Regions from separate parts of the Neptuniibacter sp. QD37_11 genome, predicted to be linked through region 2. Evidence: predicted binding sites of a transcription regulator. Region 2 holds the regulator's gene; the other holds the start of a gene.
What was found. Region 2 encodes PhoB, which activates phosphate uptake and scavenging genes when phosphate is short. Its sites were predicted from a motif close to TGTCATANNNNTGTCANA; they were not measured.

Region 1 (8,289 bases), 870 kb from region 2:
TTGATCCATGGATTTACGATCTGATGGCGTAAAGAAACCGCCACTGTATAGCATCATATCCGGATCGCTTTCCGCTTCAAAAGGACTCTCACTATAGATATCGGCAATTTTCTGTGACAGACCAGTAAAACTTCGTAACATCTGCAAATGCGTTCGACACACATCCCCATCAATCTGCAAACGGGCCGCTTCCTCAGTATTTAACATGCCGGCAGGCGCTATGATCGGGCACTTATTGATATGCACCTGCTTTAACGCAATTTTTGGGTCTGCGTCAGTGAGTTCTGAATGCTTGGTATAAAGTAAACGCCTTAACTCTTCGACCGGCAATTGCATCAGAGGTTCTGGATTAACACGGAGATCCCACACTAACACCCCATTTTTATTCACCGGGTGAGTAGCCAAGGGTGCCACAATAGCAGCATTGCCATGATCAACTGGGTAGCGTGAAGAAACATGCAACACAGGCTTATGGCTTTGTGGGTCTAGCAGGTTTTGAATGGATTGCTTACTGCGGTTATTTAGCACGTAATTAAATAACTTAGGCTGCTTATCCCGAACCAGTTTTGCCATCTCAATCGTGGCATACACATCTGATAAAGCATCATGGGCATGACCATGGTCGATACCATTAGCGACCGTTAAATCTTCTAGCCTTAGACTTGGAGATCCATCTTCATATTTAGGCCAAGTAATACCTTCGGGACGTAGGGATCGAGTTAATCGCAACATATCGATAATATCCCAACGGGAGCAACCGTTTTGCCACTCTCGGGAATAGGGATCAAAGAAGTTACGATACAAACCGTATCGGGTTACCTCATCATCAAATCGAATGCTGTTGTAGCCCACACCACAAGTGCCAGGGCGAGCAAGTTGCTCATGAATCTGTGCAAAGAAATCCGCTTCACACACACCCTCTTCTATCGCTTTTTGCGGTGTAATCCCTGTAATCAAACACGCTTCTGGATGAGGGAGTTGGTCCTCACTTGGTTTGCAATAAAACATCACCGGCTCTTCGATGATGTTTAGCTGATCATCGGTACGAATACCGGCAAACTGGACCGGCCAATCGCGTTTAGGATCTGCGCCAAATGTTTCATAGTCATGCCAAAAAAATGTTAAAGGCGCATTAGCCATAAATTATCCTTGCCAAAAGGGTAAATCTGATAGATATAATGTGGTTATTAGCTATATATTTTAAAAGAATAGCCAATAGAACGCTCTGTATTTCAGATTAACATTTCAATGTTAAGGGTTCACCCATGTCTCATAATCAGGATGTAATGAACAAAGTTTGTCCCTGTGGTTCCAACAAACCTTTTGATTACTGCTGCAAACCTATCGTACAAGGGCAAAAACCTGCACCAACGGCGGAAGCATTGATGCGATCCCGCTACACAGCCTTTGCGCTGGGTGCTATCGATTATCTAATCAATACCACTGCGCCAGAAAACCGCGGCGAAGACGATGCCGAAATTTTAGCCGACCAAGTGAAATACACTAACTGGACAGGCCTAACAATTTTGGACACAAACCAAGGCAATCGATCTGACGAAACCGGAATGGTTGAGTTCGAAGCCAATTTCGAAACGGATGATCAAAGTGGTACTTTGTATGAGAAATCGAACTTCCGCAAAGATGATGGATTCTGGTTCTACGTCGATGGTGATGTAGAGGTTAGGACCTAGTAAGAAGACAATTTTTCATCTTTAATAAGGGCTCGGTAAGCAAAATTTGCTTTTTTTATCCGTGCCCTTTCCCAAAGACCTTCTATTTCTTGGGCTTAGCAACAAACCCTAACTCTGTAATAGTCTGAGTTTGCCTTTTCTTTTGTCACACTCTCTCAAAAAAACTCTCTTTGCTGGCACATTATCTTAATGTCAACGCTGTCAGAATCCTAATTCTCAGGTAGAATGTTGGCCCTTAAAGGTAGCGCGTTCCATCATATATACGCGTAGCCGTAGAAGTACAGGTCACTATGCTAGCAAGATTTTTAAAGCCAAATTGGCAACATGCCAAGCCCGAAAAGCGGATCAAAGCGATTGCAAAGCTTCGCGAAACTGATGCCGATGCACAAACTATCCTATCGCAGCTAGCACTGAAGGATGAGGATGAAACAGTACGCTTAAGTGCTACTGAAAAGCTCTCCGACCTTAATTTATTAGTCCAGATCAGCCAGAACGACAGTTCTAGCAATATCCAACAATTAGCTCTACACCGAATTAGCCAGATTCTTCTGAGCCAAGAAGATACGCCGCTTCAGGAAGAAAAAAGCTCCGCGCTAGCCTACATTAGTGATGGCGATCTTCTAACTCACATTGCACTGAATAGCCAAGACGAACAGCTTCGTGAGCAGGCCGTCATTCAAGTTACTGACGATCATGATCTTGTTCTTATCGCAGAGAAAAGCCAACGGGCTAGTTTGCGCGTCCTAGCTGCCGGACAGATCAATAGTGAAGAAATTCTGGAACAACTTCAAAAGGCAGCTCGCAATAAAGATAAAGGCGTCGTTAAAGTCACGAAGGAAAAGCTTCAAGTCATTCGTGAACAACAGAAGCTAGAACAAGTTCAACAAGAAGCAATCCAGAAACAGTTAGCGTCTATTCAACAACTCGCTACAACTGAATTCTTCCCGCTGTATTCCGCGAAGATGACGGCTATTGAAGCCGACTGGGAAAAACTTCGCGCTTCAACGAATGAAGAACAACAAGAGCTTTTCCAAGAAAACCTAGAACGTTGTTCAGAAACAATCCAGAAGCATGTTGCAGAACATCAAGCTAAACAAGAGAAAGCAGCTCAGCTAGAGCAGCAAAAAGCGCAAAGCCACGCTATTTACTCTGAGCTTTGTATTCTAAAAGAACAAAGCACCGCACTACCTGCAGATCATCAACAGTTAAAATCCTTCCAGTCTCGATTGGAATCGCTTTGTACTGATTGGACAGCTATTAAGCAATACAGCAGCAAAGATGAGCAGGCTAGCTTCGATAAAATCACCGCTCAATTAAAGAACCTATTGGTTTCTTACTTTCATCTGCTTGAAGCTGAAGAAAAAATTATAGCTCTGTGCGCTGTATTGAATGGCTCATCTGATATAGAGCCATTAAACAAAGCCGCGCAAGAAGCAACACAGCTGATAAACAAATTTAGCTGGCCTAAATTACAAGAGAAGCCTGCTTCACTAGTACAGCTAGAAGAAGGCTTAGCTAACGCGAAGTTACGCCTAGACGCCGGTAATAATCATGCGCTACAGCTACAAAAAGAGCTTAGCGATGTCTTAGATGGACTAAAAACTGCGATCTCATCCGGCGAAATTCGCTCGGCAGATAAGCAAATTAAAAAAGCAGAACAGCTAAGCAAACGCTTAAATGGCAATCTAACGCCAGAGCTTGAACAGCGCATTAAAGCACTTGGAGCCGAACTCCAAGAGATTAGGGATTGGCAAGCTTATGCAGTTGCACCGAAAAAAGAATCCCTATGTGAAGAGATGGAAGCGCTTAGCCAATCCAACCTTGCAGTACAAGATTTAGCGACCCAAGTTCGTAGAATCCAGAAAGAATGGAAACTACTTGATGCAACCGACTCTGTTCATTCGCAACAGCTTTGGAAGCGATTCAAAAAAGCCTCTGACGCTGCGTATGCGCCTTGTGACCAACACTTTGCTCAACAGAGAGATATTCGTAAGAGCAATTTAGAAAAACGCCAGCAAATCTTAGAAGAGCTAAAAAACTTACAAGCGCCCCAAGAAGAGACTGTCGAAAGCTGGAAAGATTATAGTCATCAGATCCATCAAGCGAAAACAGAATGGCGCAATTACTCTCCTGTTGATCGTGCTCCAGGTAAAAAGCTACAAGTTCAGTTTGATCAATTATTAAAAGAACTGGATGCTCCGCTAAAAGAGATTCGACAAGCGAACGCCAAAGAAAAGCAAAGCTTAATTGCCGAAACAGAGCAACTTCTGCAAGCAACAAATCTTCATGATGCAACAGAGCAAGTTAAAGAGCTGCAAAAGGCTTGGAAACTAATTGGCCCTGCTCCACGTAATCAGGAACGAAAGCTTTGGAACCAGTTCAGAGAGAACTGCAGTCAAATTTTTGAAATGTATTTCGCTGATAAATCATCATCGAAAGAAGGCAGCTCTCCGTCACAAAACAGTAATGCTTTAGAAAAGCAGTGCACTGAACTTGAACAACTGATTGAAACCGGTGCCAGCCTCAACCATCTACAAGAATTGCTTGGCTCAATGCAACAGCATCTTCCGGTAGAGGACGAAACGCTATCTGAGCGTATCGAGAAAGCGATTAACTATGTGCAGCGCCAAAAGCACGAGTTAAAACAATTTGAGTCTGAGCCATATCTGACGATTCAGCGTAAAGCAGAGATTTGTGAACAGCTTGAACATGCAATTTTGGATGAAACGACAAGCGACTGCTTAGACTCACTACGAGAAGCTTGGGAACACGAACCTGCATCACCTTCTGATACATCAGATATTGATCAGCGCTTTGCTGTTCTGCTATCTCTGATCTCTAATCCAGATCAAATGGATGAGATGATCAATACCCAAGAGCAACGTTTGCGTCATCTGTGCATTCGCTTGGAGATCGCAACTTCTCAGCCTTCACCACCGGAAGACCAAGCACTGCGCATGGAATATCAGATGGAGCGTTTACAGCAGGCATTAGCTGAACAAAAGCAGGGCTTTAATCTCAGTGAGATCAAACAGCTCGAACAAGAATGGCTAGGCATACCTTTTGCCGCTCATTTCGAAGAGTTCAATGAACGCTTTGAAGAAAGATTGCAGCAATTACTGTAAAAAGCTTAGTAACAAAAAAAACCGCTAAAAAGCGGTTTTTTTATATATAAGCTATTCAGTTTTATGACATGTGCAAGCCGCCATTCACCGACATATCCGCACCCGTGATATAACCAGAATGCTCGCCACACAAGAAATTACACATGTGACCAATCTCTTCAGGCGTACCAAAACGACCCACAGGGATACCAGCGCAAATCTGATCTTGAATCTCTTGAGCGATCTTCGCCACCATTGCAGTTTTAATATAACCAGGCGAAACCGTATTTACCGTCACACCTTTACGTGCAACCTCTTGAGCCAAGGCTTTAGTGAAACCATGAATACCTGCTTTTGCTGCAGAGTAGTTACACTGACCAAACTGACCTTTCTGAGCGTTTACGGAAGAGATATTGATGATACGGCCCCAACCGCTATCAATCATGCCGTTGATAACTAAACGGGTCATATGGAACATAGAATCAAGGTTTGCTGTTAATACCTCATCCCACTGCTCCCAGCTCATCTTTTTAAACTGGCCATCGCGAGTGATACCAGCATTGTTGATAAGAATATCAATTGAGCCGCCAGTCAGCTCTTCTACTGTAGCGATACATTGTGCACAAGACTCAGCGTCCGTTACATCGCCGTAAGCCACGTCGATTTCATAACCTGCTGCTTTTTGCTCTTCTTGCCAAGCTTGAGCTTTTGAATGATCTCCACCGCTGTTATAACCAGCAACTACTCTGAAACCACCATCAACCAATTCACGGCAAATCGACGTACCTAAGCCACCTGTTCCACCTGTTACTAGGGCAATTTTCTGACCCATGTTACATCCCCTTTTTACGCATTTGTGCTTTGTAGTAATTATTTATGGTCCATCATTTCCAAGTTAAGAATACCCACCAGCTTGAGGCTTTGAATAAGGTATTTCATAAGTTGGTTATATATCGATCATAATCCGATCTCTTCAACGATAATAATATGACTTTGGTTGAAGAGTAATAAGGATAATCCAATACTATTAAATAAAAGTGACAAACCAGCACATCTAAGGAAGCTGACGCAACGCAACAATTATATTTGCGATTGAATCTATAAAGACAAGAGGGATGTATAGAACAACAAACACCAGGAATCAGAAAACCAAAATAAAACCTTACTTTTCAGCAGGTTAAAAAGACAGGTTATATTTTAAACAAGATTTTATTTATAGGTAAGAAAAGCCATTAAACTATCTATGCTTTACCGCATCGCAACAACTATTAGCATAGTGAAGCAGCTAACAGTTTTAACGATTTAGAACGACCTAAACAGAAAGTTTAAGGGTAAACGCGTATTCAAGCGCCCGCAGCCGGTACAACATCTGACTCTTGTATCTCGCAAATTCCTGATTCAGGATCGCAAATCGGAAGGACAACAAGGTGATCAAATTCAATTTTTAACCCGATACGCTCACCTACATCATGGTCATGATGACACGCGGTGATACAAGGTACGATTTCGCCATTATCCAATTGAACTTGGTAAAGGTAGTGCGAGCCTCTAAACCATTTGCTGACGATGAGCCCCGTTATATCACTGTTTTCTTGATGCTGAATATCATCTGGTCGAATTAACAACTCAACTTCAGTCCCTGGCGCATAGACTAACTTTTCGTCCCCGACTAAAACGCCTAATGATGTCTCAACCGAATAAGCATCGTTGATACGTGCCTTAAGAAATTCGCCCAAACCGATAAAGTCAGCTACAAAGCGAGTTTTTGGTTCGTGATAGATATTAAAAGCCGTGCCCCACTGTTGAATAACACCTTGTTGCATTACGGCTATTTTATCCGCCATTGCAAAGGCTTCCATCTGATCATGAGTTACCAAAATAGCACTCATCTCTTCTTTCTTGAGGATATCTCGGATCTCAGGCACTAGTGTTTCACGTAGGTTAGCATCTAAGCCAGAAAACGGCTCATCTAACAATAGCAAGTCTGGCTTTGGCGCCATCGCACGTGCAAGCGCGATTCGTTGTTGCTGACCACCCGATAAGGAATGAGGATAACGTTCCTCTACACCAGGTAAGCCGACAAGCTCAAGCAGCTCTGAAATACGGGTATTCTTATCAGCTTTGCTCCAATTTTTGATTCCAAACGCAATATTATCCGCGATACTCAAATGCGGGAACAATGCAATATCTTGGAAAACCATACCTATATTGCGCTGCTCTGTAGGCATGCAAAATTGCGAAGTGGATAACTGCTGCCCCAACATGGAAATCTCGCCAGATTTAACCGGCTCAAAACCTGCAATCGATCTTAGCAGTGTAGATTTACCACAGCCACTCGGTCCCAAGAGACAACCAATTTCACCCTTTTCTAATCCCAATGAAACATTATGCACAACCTCAACATCACTATAGGCTAAGGTCACATCATCAATTAAAAGGTGTTTTGCTTGGCTCATAACTTAGTTTCCTGCACGCCCTTTAGATATTGAGCGGCTTAGTAAAATCACCGGTAATAGACCTACTGCCACTATGAGAAGTGACGCTGGCGCTGCATCTATCAACCTTTCATCTGACGCTAACTCAAACGCTCTAACGGCTAGCGTGTTGAAGTTGAAGGGCCTCAATATAAGAGTCGCTGGTAGCTCTTTTAAAACATCGACAAAAACAATGAGAAGCGCAGTTAATACAGAACTACGCATCAAAGGCACATGTACTTGTTTCAATACTTGTAAAGGCGTACAGCCTAAAGTGCGCGCAGCGCCATCTAGACTCGGTTTTATCTTTCCTAAGCCACTCTGAATCGCGCCCAGTGAGACGGCTAAGAAGCGAACAGTATAAGCAAATAATAGCGCGACAATCGTCCCCGAGAGGACCAACCCTAAATCAATATCGAACCAATTCTTGGCAGCCGCGATTAGTTGGTGATCCATCCACGCAAATGGGATGATAACCCCTATAGCGATAATCGTTCCTGGTAGAGCATAGCCCATACCTGCGGTCGCAATAGAGAAACGCACACCTTTACTTGGCGTTAAGCGACCAGCATAAGCTAGCAATAGCGCAAAGCCTACAGCAATCAAGGCAGCTAAAAATGCTAAATAGAAAGAGTTCCAAGCTAACTCGACAAAATCGCCATCCGATAAATCTGCCTGTGTAAAACTCCAATATCCAAGCAAGACTGCCGGAATCAGAAAACCAAATAGAACTGGAAATAAACATACAACAAAAGCAAAAAATGCCTTTCCACCTTTCAGCTCGATTAACTTTGCCTTCGCTTTATATTCTGCTGAAGAGTGGTACCGCGCTTTACGGCGAGAATATTTTTCAACCAACACTAAGAGTGCTACAAATCCGAGTAGAAAAGCTGCCAACTGTGCAGCAGCAGCGGAGTCACCAAAACCATAAAAGGTACGGAAAATACCTGTAGTAAAGGTACTAACACCAAAATACTGTACGGTGCCGTAATCAGCCAATGTCTCCATCAACGCCAAAGT
Region 2 (8,289 bases):
AGATCATCGCTCACCGAGAACTGGCCTTTAAACAGATGGGCGAATATGTACCTGATCTGCCAGGTATTCCGGGCCTAACTATTCTTGCCAACGGTGAAGCGGCGCCAATCGTCGACTTACCGGCCCGTATTCGCCATCAACGTACCACCTTGTCTGATCAGCCTGTGCTACTAGACAATGAAATAGATATAGAACTTCCACGTCTTCTGGTAGTGGATGATTCTTTGAGTGCGCGGAAATCCCTTGAGACTCTGTTGAAAGACACAGGTTATGAAGTGATGACGGCGATAGACGGTTTGGATGCGTTGAATCAGGTGCGTAAGCGCCAGCCTGATTTGATTCTAACCGATATGGAGATGCCTCGAATGGGAGGCGTTGAATTATCGACCATCTTGAAAAACCGTGAAGAAACGGCTCATATCCCAGTGATAATGATCACCTCACGATCGACTGATAAACATAGATTAGAGGCAACGGATGCAGGAGTCGATGTGTATCTGACCAAACCATGGTCAGAAAACCATTTGTTAGATCAGGTGGAGAGCTTATTAGCTGAAGCTTGCATCTAAAAAGGAGTATCTGATGCGTTTAATTCGTTATGTTTTGATGAGTTTTCTCTTTCTCAGCGGTCACAGTGCTGCTGAGATAACCTCGATTGAGCATGCCATAAATACAGCTTCTCACCAGAGTATGCTGACTCAGCAGATGCTGAAGGACTATATGCTTATTGGTTTGTCCGTGCGTGGCCGCAAGGCAGAGCAAGAGTTAGCTGAATCGATCGACGATTATGAAGAAACTCAAAAACTGATTTTGGATTACGCCAAAACGGATGCAGAGAAACAAGCTTTAAAGCGTGCAGTTGATCAATGGGAAGTGGTTAAGCCGCTCTACCTTGCAAAGCCAACACGTGAGAAGGCAACCGAAGTACGACAAGCAACTGAACTGCTGCTGCAACAGTGGAGCGCGGTCACAATGGAGATCGTTGAAAATAACGACAGTCGCTTCGGTAAAGTAATCAGCACAGCGGGTTTTGTCCGTATGTTGGCGCAACGTGTAACTAGCCACTATGCGCTTCGTGCTTGGGGTTTCCAAGATGAGTACAGCGAAGCCTTTATCAGCTCTCTACAGCTGTTTGAACAGAACCGATCGGAGCTAGAAGGCGACCCACTTAATAACGATCAGATCAAAGCCGAATTGAGCAAAATCCAACGGGACTTCAAGCGCTTTAAGGGACTATCAGATTCCGCGTCTGATAAAGGTCGTTTGGCCTTAGTGGTGAGATCTGCAGAAAAGATTACCACCAGTATGGATAAAGTCACTGCGATGTATGTTTATCAAGGCTTGAGCTTTTAAGGGTTGAGGTATTAGGGGTTATTGATTAAGAGGTTGTGGAATGAAAGGGAACAAAGAAATAGAGCGAAAAGGTATGGAAATCCTAAAGCAATTTCTTAGTGAAGAGTTTTCTAACAAAGAAATAGAAGAATGGGATAAGCATAAAATAGCTGAATATGGATGTGATTTAATAATTACAGTTGATAATGTGGATTATTTTATTGAGCTTAAATCAAGTTCCCGCCACCCATATCGTGACAATCTAAGAATGACCCCAAGCACTATTACAAGGTGCGCTAATAAGGGCGTGTTAGATAAATTGATCATTGCTTTGGTTACAAATGTATTTAGTGAAACTGAGCCTCATGTTAGCTTCATCCCGTTCTGTAATATTGAAAGTGATCGCTTTTTTGTTGATGTGAAATTTGGTTTCAAACCCCATCATGTGGAGGAAATAAACTTCTCAGGCCTTGCCCTTGCCAATAGTAATTTAAGCGATAAGCAAGGCGTTAACTCGCATCTTCAGTTTGCATTAGCTGATAAGCTTGGGATAAAACCTTCATAGGGTGCAATAGTGAAACCTATTGCACCACTGTCAGGTGTCTTCAGATAGTAAGAACTAGCTTACCCTGAGTTCTGCCAGATCTGCTGGCATCAAAAGCATCGCCGACGTTTTCAATCGGATAAGTATCTGCTAGTTGTAGCTGCAGCTTACGGTCGGCATAAAGGCCTGCTAAGCGATCTAGCTGTTCGCTATTCGCTTCTACACGGATAGGCTCCACTTTCACCTTCATCGCTTTGCCGGCCGCGATAACCTCATCTTTGGTCACTGAGGGTAGGGTCACTAGCGTACCGCCAGGCTTCACGCAGTTAAGCGCTTCGATACCGATCTCGCCGCCCATACCGTCAATAACCAGATCGACATTATCGATATGATCGGTGATTTTGTCGTTGTGGTAATCGATCACTAGGTCCGCGCCGAGTGATTTCAAGAACTCATGGTTTTTAGCCGATGCAGTCGTTGCAACGCGCGCGCCCATCCATTTCGCTAGTTGAATCGCTAAGTGACCGACACCGCCAGCACCTGCCAGAATCACCACTTGCTGGGATGCCTGTAGGTGGCCTTTATCAAACAATGCCTGCCATGCGGTTAGACCTGCTAAGCCTAGGCCTGCAGCCGCTTCAACTGGAAGGCCTTCAGGACGAAGGCTAATCTGATCTGCTGGAGCTGCAATATACTCAGCAAAGCAGCCAGCCGCTTCAGGGAAGCGGATTAAACCGAATACTTCATCACCGACACTAAATTCAGTGACATCATCGGCAACGGCTTCAATCGTGCCTGCAAACTCCCAACCTGGAACAAAAGGTAGCTCGCCAATAAATGGTGCTGCGCCACCACCCGAACAGGTTTTCCAATCGATCGGGTTTACGCCTGTGGCTTTGTTTTTGACGAGGACTTCACCTGAATTCAGTTCAGGTTTATCCAGTTCGGTATATTTTAAGACGTCGTTGGAACCAAACTGTGAAATTTGTATCGCTTTCATTTACTACTCCAGCAGCTGCGTAATACTAGCGTCGTTAATCTGCGCTATGGTCTGGTGGAAAAATAAGTTGCTCAACCAAGGCAGTGCAGCCGACTACATTGTTTTTTGGTACGCTAGGGAACCTTTTTCGGTTCAAAGGTCATCTGATCAATGAGCCGTAAGCATAAAACGGGTTACTTTCTACTGGCAATAAGTAAAGGCGAATGTGATGTATCTGGCAATATTAGAGCAATTTTTATTTTGGGGTGGTTTGCTAGTATTTTTGGTTTCTCTAGCGATGTACGCTGGACGCACCAAAGACTTTAAGTCGCTGGTGGAATTTTGGAAACCTACCATGGATATGACAAAGCGGGAATTTAACGTAAACCGCGTCGGTCTTATGATGATGATAGGTGCTGTTGCGATTAAATTAATTGTATTTTTAACTTACTAAAAGGTAATTATGAAAGGAAATCCAGTAAGAGGTGGAAGCTATGTTTTACGGGGCTTGCAGATGTTGCCAGACCCGGAGATTCGTCCCTTTGTACTTGTCCCACTACTAACCAATATTGTGCTGTTTGTAACCGCGATTTGGTTATTGTTTAGTAACTTTGGCGCTTGGGTCGATAGCTTAATTACAACGTTTCTACCTGATTGGGAGTGGTTGCAGTTCCTGCACTACGTTTTATGGCCAGTGATGGCCTTGTTAGTAATTGTCTTTGTTTATTACGGCTTCTCTATAGTCGCCAATATCATTGCTGCGCCGTTTAATGGCTTCCTATCTGAGAAGGTGGAGAAGCGTCTACGCGGTGATGTCGTCACTGACGATGGTTGGAAAGAGGTGATAGCGCTGATCCCAAGAGCGATTGGCCGCGAGCTTTCTAAGCTTGCCTATTACCTGCCGCGTGTTTTGTTTCTGTTGGTGTTGTCGTTTATTCCGGTGATTAACCTGATCTCGCCTTTCTTGTGGATCTTGTTCGGCGCTTGGATGATGGCGATTCAGTACTGCGACTATCCGATGGATAACAACAAAGTTAGCTTCAAGAATATGAAGCTGATGTTGAAATCTGATCGCCTAACGTCAATCGGTTTTGGTGGCTTGATTCAACTTGGCATGTTGGTGCCATTATTGAACTTGATCCTTATGCCTGCTGCGGTAGTTGGTGCAACCATCTACTGGGTCGAGGCCCACTCAACAAGTGAGATCGATCTGGACCAAAAACGTCTGGAATCGTAAATAAAAAAACGGCCTGCTTTGAGCAGGCCGTTTTGTTTTATCTCTTCAAAATAAGTTTAAGCGGAGTGTTCATCTTCCACATGAGACGGTGCGATCATCTCTGTTGGGAAATGGCAGGCAAAGGTGCTGCCTTTCCCTAGCTTACTCTTAATCGTTAGCTGGCCACCGTGACGCGCCAGCACGTGCTTCACAATGGCTAAGCCAAGGCCGGTGCCGCCACTGGCAGAAGAACGACTCTCATCCACACGATAGAAACGCTCGGTTAGACGTGGCAAGTGCATCGCCTCAATACCCGGACCTGTGTCTGTCACCGAGAAGTGGCCGCCTTGTTCGTCGGTCCACCAACGAACTTCAATCTTGCCGTTCGCCGGGGTGTAACGCACGGCGTTAAATACTAGATTGGAAAAGGCACTGTGTAGCTCAATCTCTTGGCCGTTAAGGTCAAAAGCGTTGTCGATATCGAGCGTGATCTTATGATCTTTATCTAGTGTTTTCGCCAGTTGCTCCGCATCTTCGACAATATGAGTCAGGACACTGCGGATCTGGATCGGGTGTTCGTCCGATGCTTGATTACTGGCTTCTAAGCGAGAAAGCAGCAATAGGTCTGAAACCAAGTTTTCCATTCGGCGCGCTTGGTTTTGCATAGAACTCAGACCGCGCAGCAACGGTTTTGGAAGAGCTTGGTCCAAGAAGGTCTCCAAGTACCCCCTGATCACCGTAAGCGGTGTACGCAGCTCGTGAGAAGCGTTAGCAACGAAGTCTTGTCGTGTTTGTTCCAAACGCATCAGACGAGAGACATCACGTGCGACTAACAGACGGTCTTCATCACCAAAGCGTGTAATATGGAATTGAATCTGAATATCACTGTGTGCCGGTGACGGTAGAGTAATCGAGTCGTTGTATTGACCGCGTTTGTAATAGCGAACAAAACGCGGATCACGCAGAAGGTTCATGACCGGCATACCGCGGTCCGATTCCTGATTAAGCCCTAATAGATGGTTAGCAGACTCATTCCACCACTCTAAGTTGTGGTGTCTATCGATGATGATAATGGCATCGGAGAGGGCGGAAGTAGAGTCCTGAAAGCGCGAGATAATGCTTTTTAAGCGATCTTCGCGCTTTTGACGACCACGCTGCAGGCGTGAAAGCTCATCAAAAAGCTCACCCCAATGGCCTGTGCACTCTGGTGGTTCCTCTTCCACTTCGGATTGGAACCACTGCATCAAACGATTGAATTGGCGTGCCTGAAAGATGGCCCATACAAATAGGCTTAATGCTAATGCCCAACTTGGGTAACCAATTAATAGCCCCAAAGCAAAGGAGCATCCACTCACCAGCAATAAGCTGGTAAACATCGAGTGGCGGTTTTTGTGCATGGCTTTTCCTTGCTAACTAATCAGGCTACATCGGCAGAGAAGCGGTAACCCGTTCCTCTGACAGTTTGTACCAGATAGTCATGACGCTCGCCAAGTGCTTTTCGTAAACGACGGATATGAACATCAACAGTACGTTCTTCAACGTAGACGTTACCACCCCAAACCATGTCCAGTAGTTGGCCACGAGAGTAGGCACGATCTTGGTGTGTCATAAAGAATTGCAGTAGGCGAAATTCAGTCGGGCCCAGTTCGATTGGTGACTGATCAGAGGTTACGCGGTGCGAAATAGGATCTAGGGTTAGACCGTCCACTGTGACTGGCTCTTCAATACCTTTAGGCGTTGTACGGCGCAGTACAGTCTTGAGACGGGCTACAAGTTCGCGTGGTGAAAAGGGCTTAGTGATGTAATCGTCTACACCGGTTTCTAGACCTTTAATTTTATTATCTTCATCGGCTTTAGCCGTGAGCATAATAATTGGGATATCGGCAGTGGTTTCATCTTTGCGCAGACGGCGCGCAAATTCGATTCCGCTCATGCCTGGCATCATCCAGTCCAACAAAACCATATCTGGCTTGTCATCCACGATCAGGCCGTGTGCTTCTGTGGCATTGCTTGCTTCGAAGCAGTCGTAGCCAGCCATTTCTAGCGCAACAGCGATCATTTCGCGAATTGGCGCCTCATCATCAACAATCAGGACGCGTTTGGATAGAGACATGCGTAATTGCCCTTTTCAACTCAATTTATCGACGCCAATATTAGAAGACAATAGTGTTACACAAATATGACAAACGGTAACAATTCACCATAAACAGTTAAAAAGTAGCTGATTTTGGGGCGTTTTACAGTAAATCTAAGGCCGCATAATGGCCTGCAAGGCCAATAAAAATCGCAAGGCCAACGTAATGATTATTCAAGAAAGCCTTAAAGCAGGCATCGCGCTCGCGATCTCTAATCAATAGTTGCTGATAGACAAATAAAACGCCTGCCACAGCAAGGCCAACATAGTAGATCCAGCCCAGTTGTAACTTCATTCCCAGTAGTACAAATGTCAGTAGGGTAGAGGCCTGAAGCACACCAATAATCACTTTATCGGCATCGCCAAATAGAATAGCGGTCGATTTGACCCCGATCTTAAGGTCATCATCGCGATCCACCATGGCATACATGGTGTCGTAGGCTACAGTCCATAGCAGAGTTGCTATGTAGATAAGCCATGCATAAGCTGGAACGGTTTCAGTTACGGCGGTAAAGGCCATAGGGACCGCCCACGCAAATGCAGCGCCTAGCACCACCTGCGGTAGATGGGTGTAGCGCTTCATAAACGGATAGCAAGCTGCGAGTAAGAGGCCGCCACCGGATAACAGGATAGTGGTGAGATTGGTAAAGAGTACGGCAATAAACGCGATCAGCATCAATCCGGCAAACAGCACTAAGGCTTCTTTGGCGGTCACTATACCTGCTGGAATAGGGCGCTGTGCGGTACGTTTTACATGACCATCAATTTTACGGTCAGCAAAGTCATTGATGACACAACCAGCCGAGCGGGTTAGGAAAACCCCAAGGGTAAAGATAATAAGGATGTCATAGCTTGGAACACCTTCGGCTGCAATCCAAAGTGCCCAGTAGGCTGGCCAAAGCAGTAGATAGATCCCAATTGGCTTGTCTACGCGCATAAGGCGACTGTAACCAATCAGTTTTTCTTTGGTCGAAATCGGTGTTGAGGTGCTCGGTGAAGCCATGATCAAGCTCTGCTTAACAAGGTTTCGGCCATTCTACCTCTCCAGCTGGTCGCTGGAAACGCTGAGTTAATCTTAACTCGCGATGAGAGCGGTTACCCCCTAGTTTTCTCCTCTGTAGAGAGGAAAAACTGACTTCCCTGTGCAACCGTTCCATCTTGTATCTATAGCTACCGGTTATTACAGCATGATTTGAACCTGATCATCGACAAAGCGAGCAGGCCACACTGGTACGCTGACATCGGGTTCTTCGATGCAGGCACCTGAGCTAAGTGAAAAGTGTTGTTTGTATAAAGGCGATGCCACCATCGGCTCGCCTTGCAGATCGCCGATCAAACCGCGAGATAGCACGTTAGAACCGCTAAACGGGTCGTTGTTACCTACGGCAAAGATCTCGTTTTCATACTCTGGGATATAGAACAGTGCGATCTGTTGGCCCTCATGCATAGCGGCGACGCCAGAATGAGGGATAAGGTCGTTTTTGCTGCACAGATCGATCCATTCAGCGTTGCTATCAACAGTCGTCATAATAAATATCTCCTAATCGCTAGTTATGCTGGACGGATCTGATCACGTTCCATGATATGAACGATCTGCGGATCAGCCTGCTCTTCAGTGTTCACGAAAGTACGGAAACGTTTTAGTTTCTCTTCGTCTTCTAGTGTCGACTTCCACTCACACTGATAGGTCTCTACTACATGGCTCATTTGTGATTCGAGTTCTGCGGCAATCTCTAGTTTGTCATCGATTACCACTTCGCGAAGGTAATCTAGACCACCTTCTAAGTTATCCATCCAAACCGACGTACGCTGTAGACGGTCCGCTGTTTTCACGTAGAACATTAGGACACGGTCGATGTAGCGAACCAGTGTTTCGTCATCTAGGTCGGTCGCAAATAGATCGGCGTGACGAGGTTTCATACCACCGTTACCGCAAACATAGAGGTTCCAACCGTTTTCCGTCGCAATTACACCGATATCTTTACTCTGCGCTTCCGCACATTCACGGGTACAGCCTGATACAGCAAATTTGATTTTGTGAGGTGAGCGCAAGCCTTTGTAGCGGTTCTCAAGTTTGATCGCCA

Region 1: phbB (acetoacetyl-CoA reductase) is a predicted target of PhoB. The motif match lies at 5,821-5,838, and genes of this name have one in related genera.

The regions. Positions count from the first base shown of each region.
Region 1 is NZ_CP180552.1:816,891-825,179, reverse strand. It holds gene sbcB (exodeoxyribonuclease I) at 1-1,140, opposite strand, end outside; gene ACMXYT_RS03625 (YchJ family protein) at 1,266-1,691, shown strand; gene ACMXYT_RS03620 (DUF349 domain-containing protein) at 1,982-4,816, shown strand; gene phbB (acetoacetyl-CoA reductase) at 4,878-5,627, opposite strand; gene ACMXYT_RS03610 (ABC transporter ATP-binding protein) at 6,139-7,251, opposite strand; gene ACMXYT_RS03605 (ABC transporter permease) at 7,255-8,289, opposite strand, start outside.
Region 2 is NZ_CP180552.1:3,524,229-3,532,517, reverse strand. It holds gene ACMXYT_RS16700 (response regulator) at 1-569, shown strand, start outside; gene ACMXYT_RS16695 (hypothetical protein) at 583-1,353, shown strand; gene ACMXYT_RS16690 (hypothetical protein) at 1,394-1,897, shown strand; gene ACMXYT_RS16685 (NADP-dependent oxidoreductase) at 1,938-2,876, opposite strand; gene ACMXYT_RS16680 (hypothetical protein) at 3,085-3,309, shown strand; gene cysZ (sulfate transporter CysZ) at 3,319-4,092, shown strand; gene phoR (phosphate regulon sensor histidine kinase PhoR) at 4,149-5,468, opposite strand; gene phoB (phosphate regulon transcriptional regulator PhoB) at 5,489-6,184, opposite strand; gene ubiA (4-hydroxybenzoate octaprenyltransferase) at 6,309-7,208, opposite strand; gene nirD (nitrite reductase small subunit NirD) at 7,386-7,733, opposite strand; gene nirB (nitrite reductase large subunit NirB) at 7,757-8,289, opposite strand, start outside.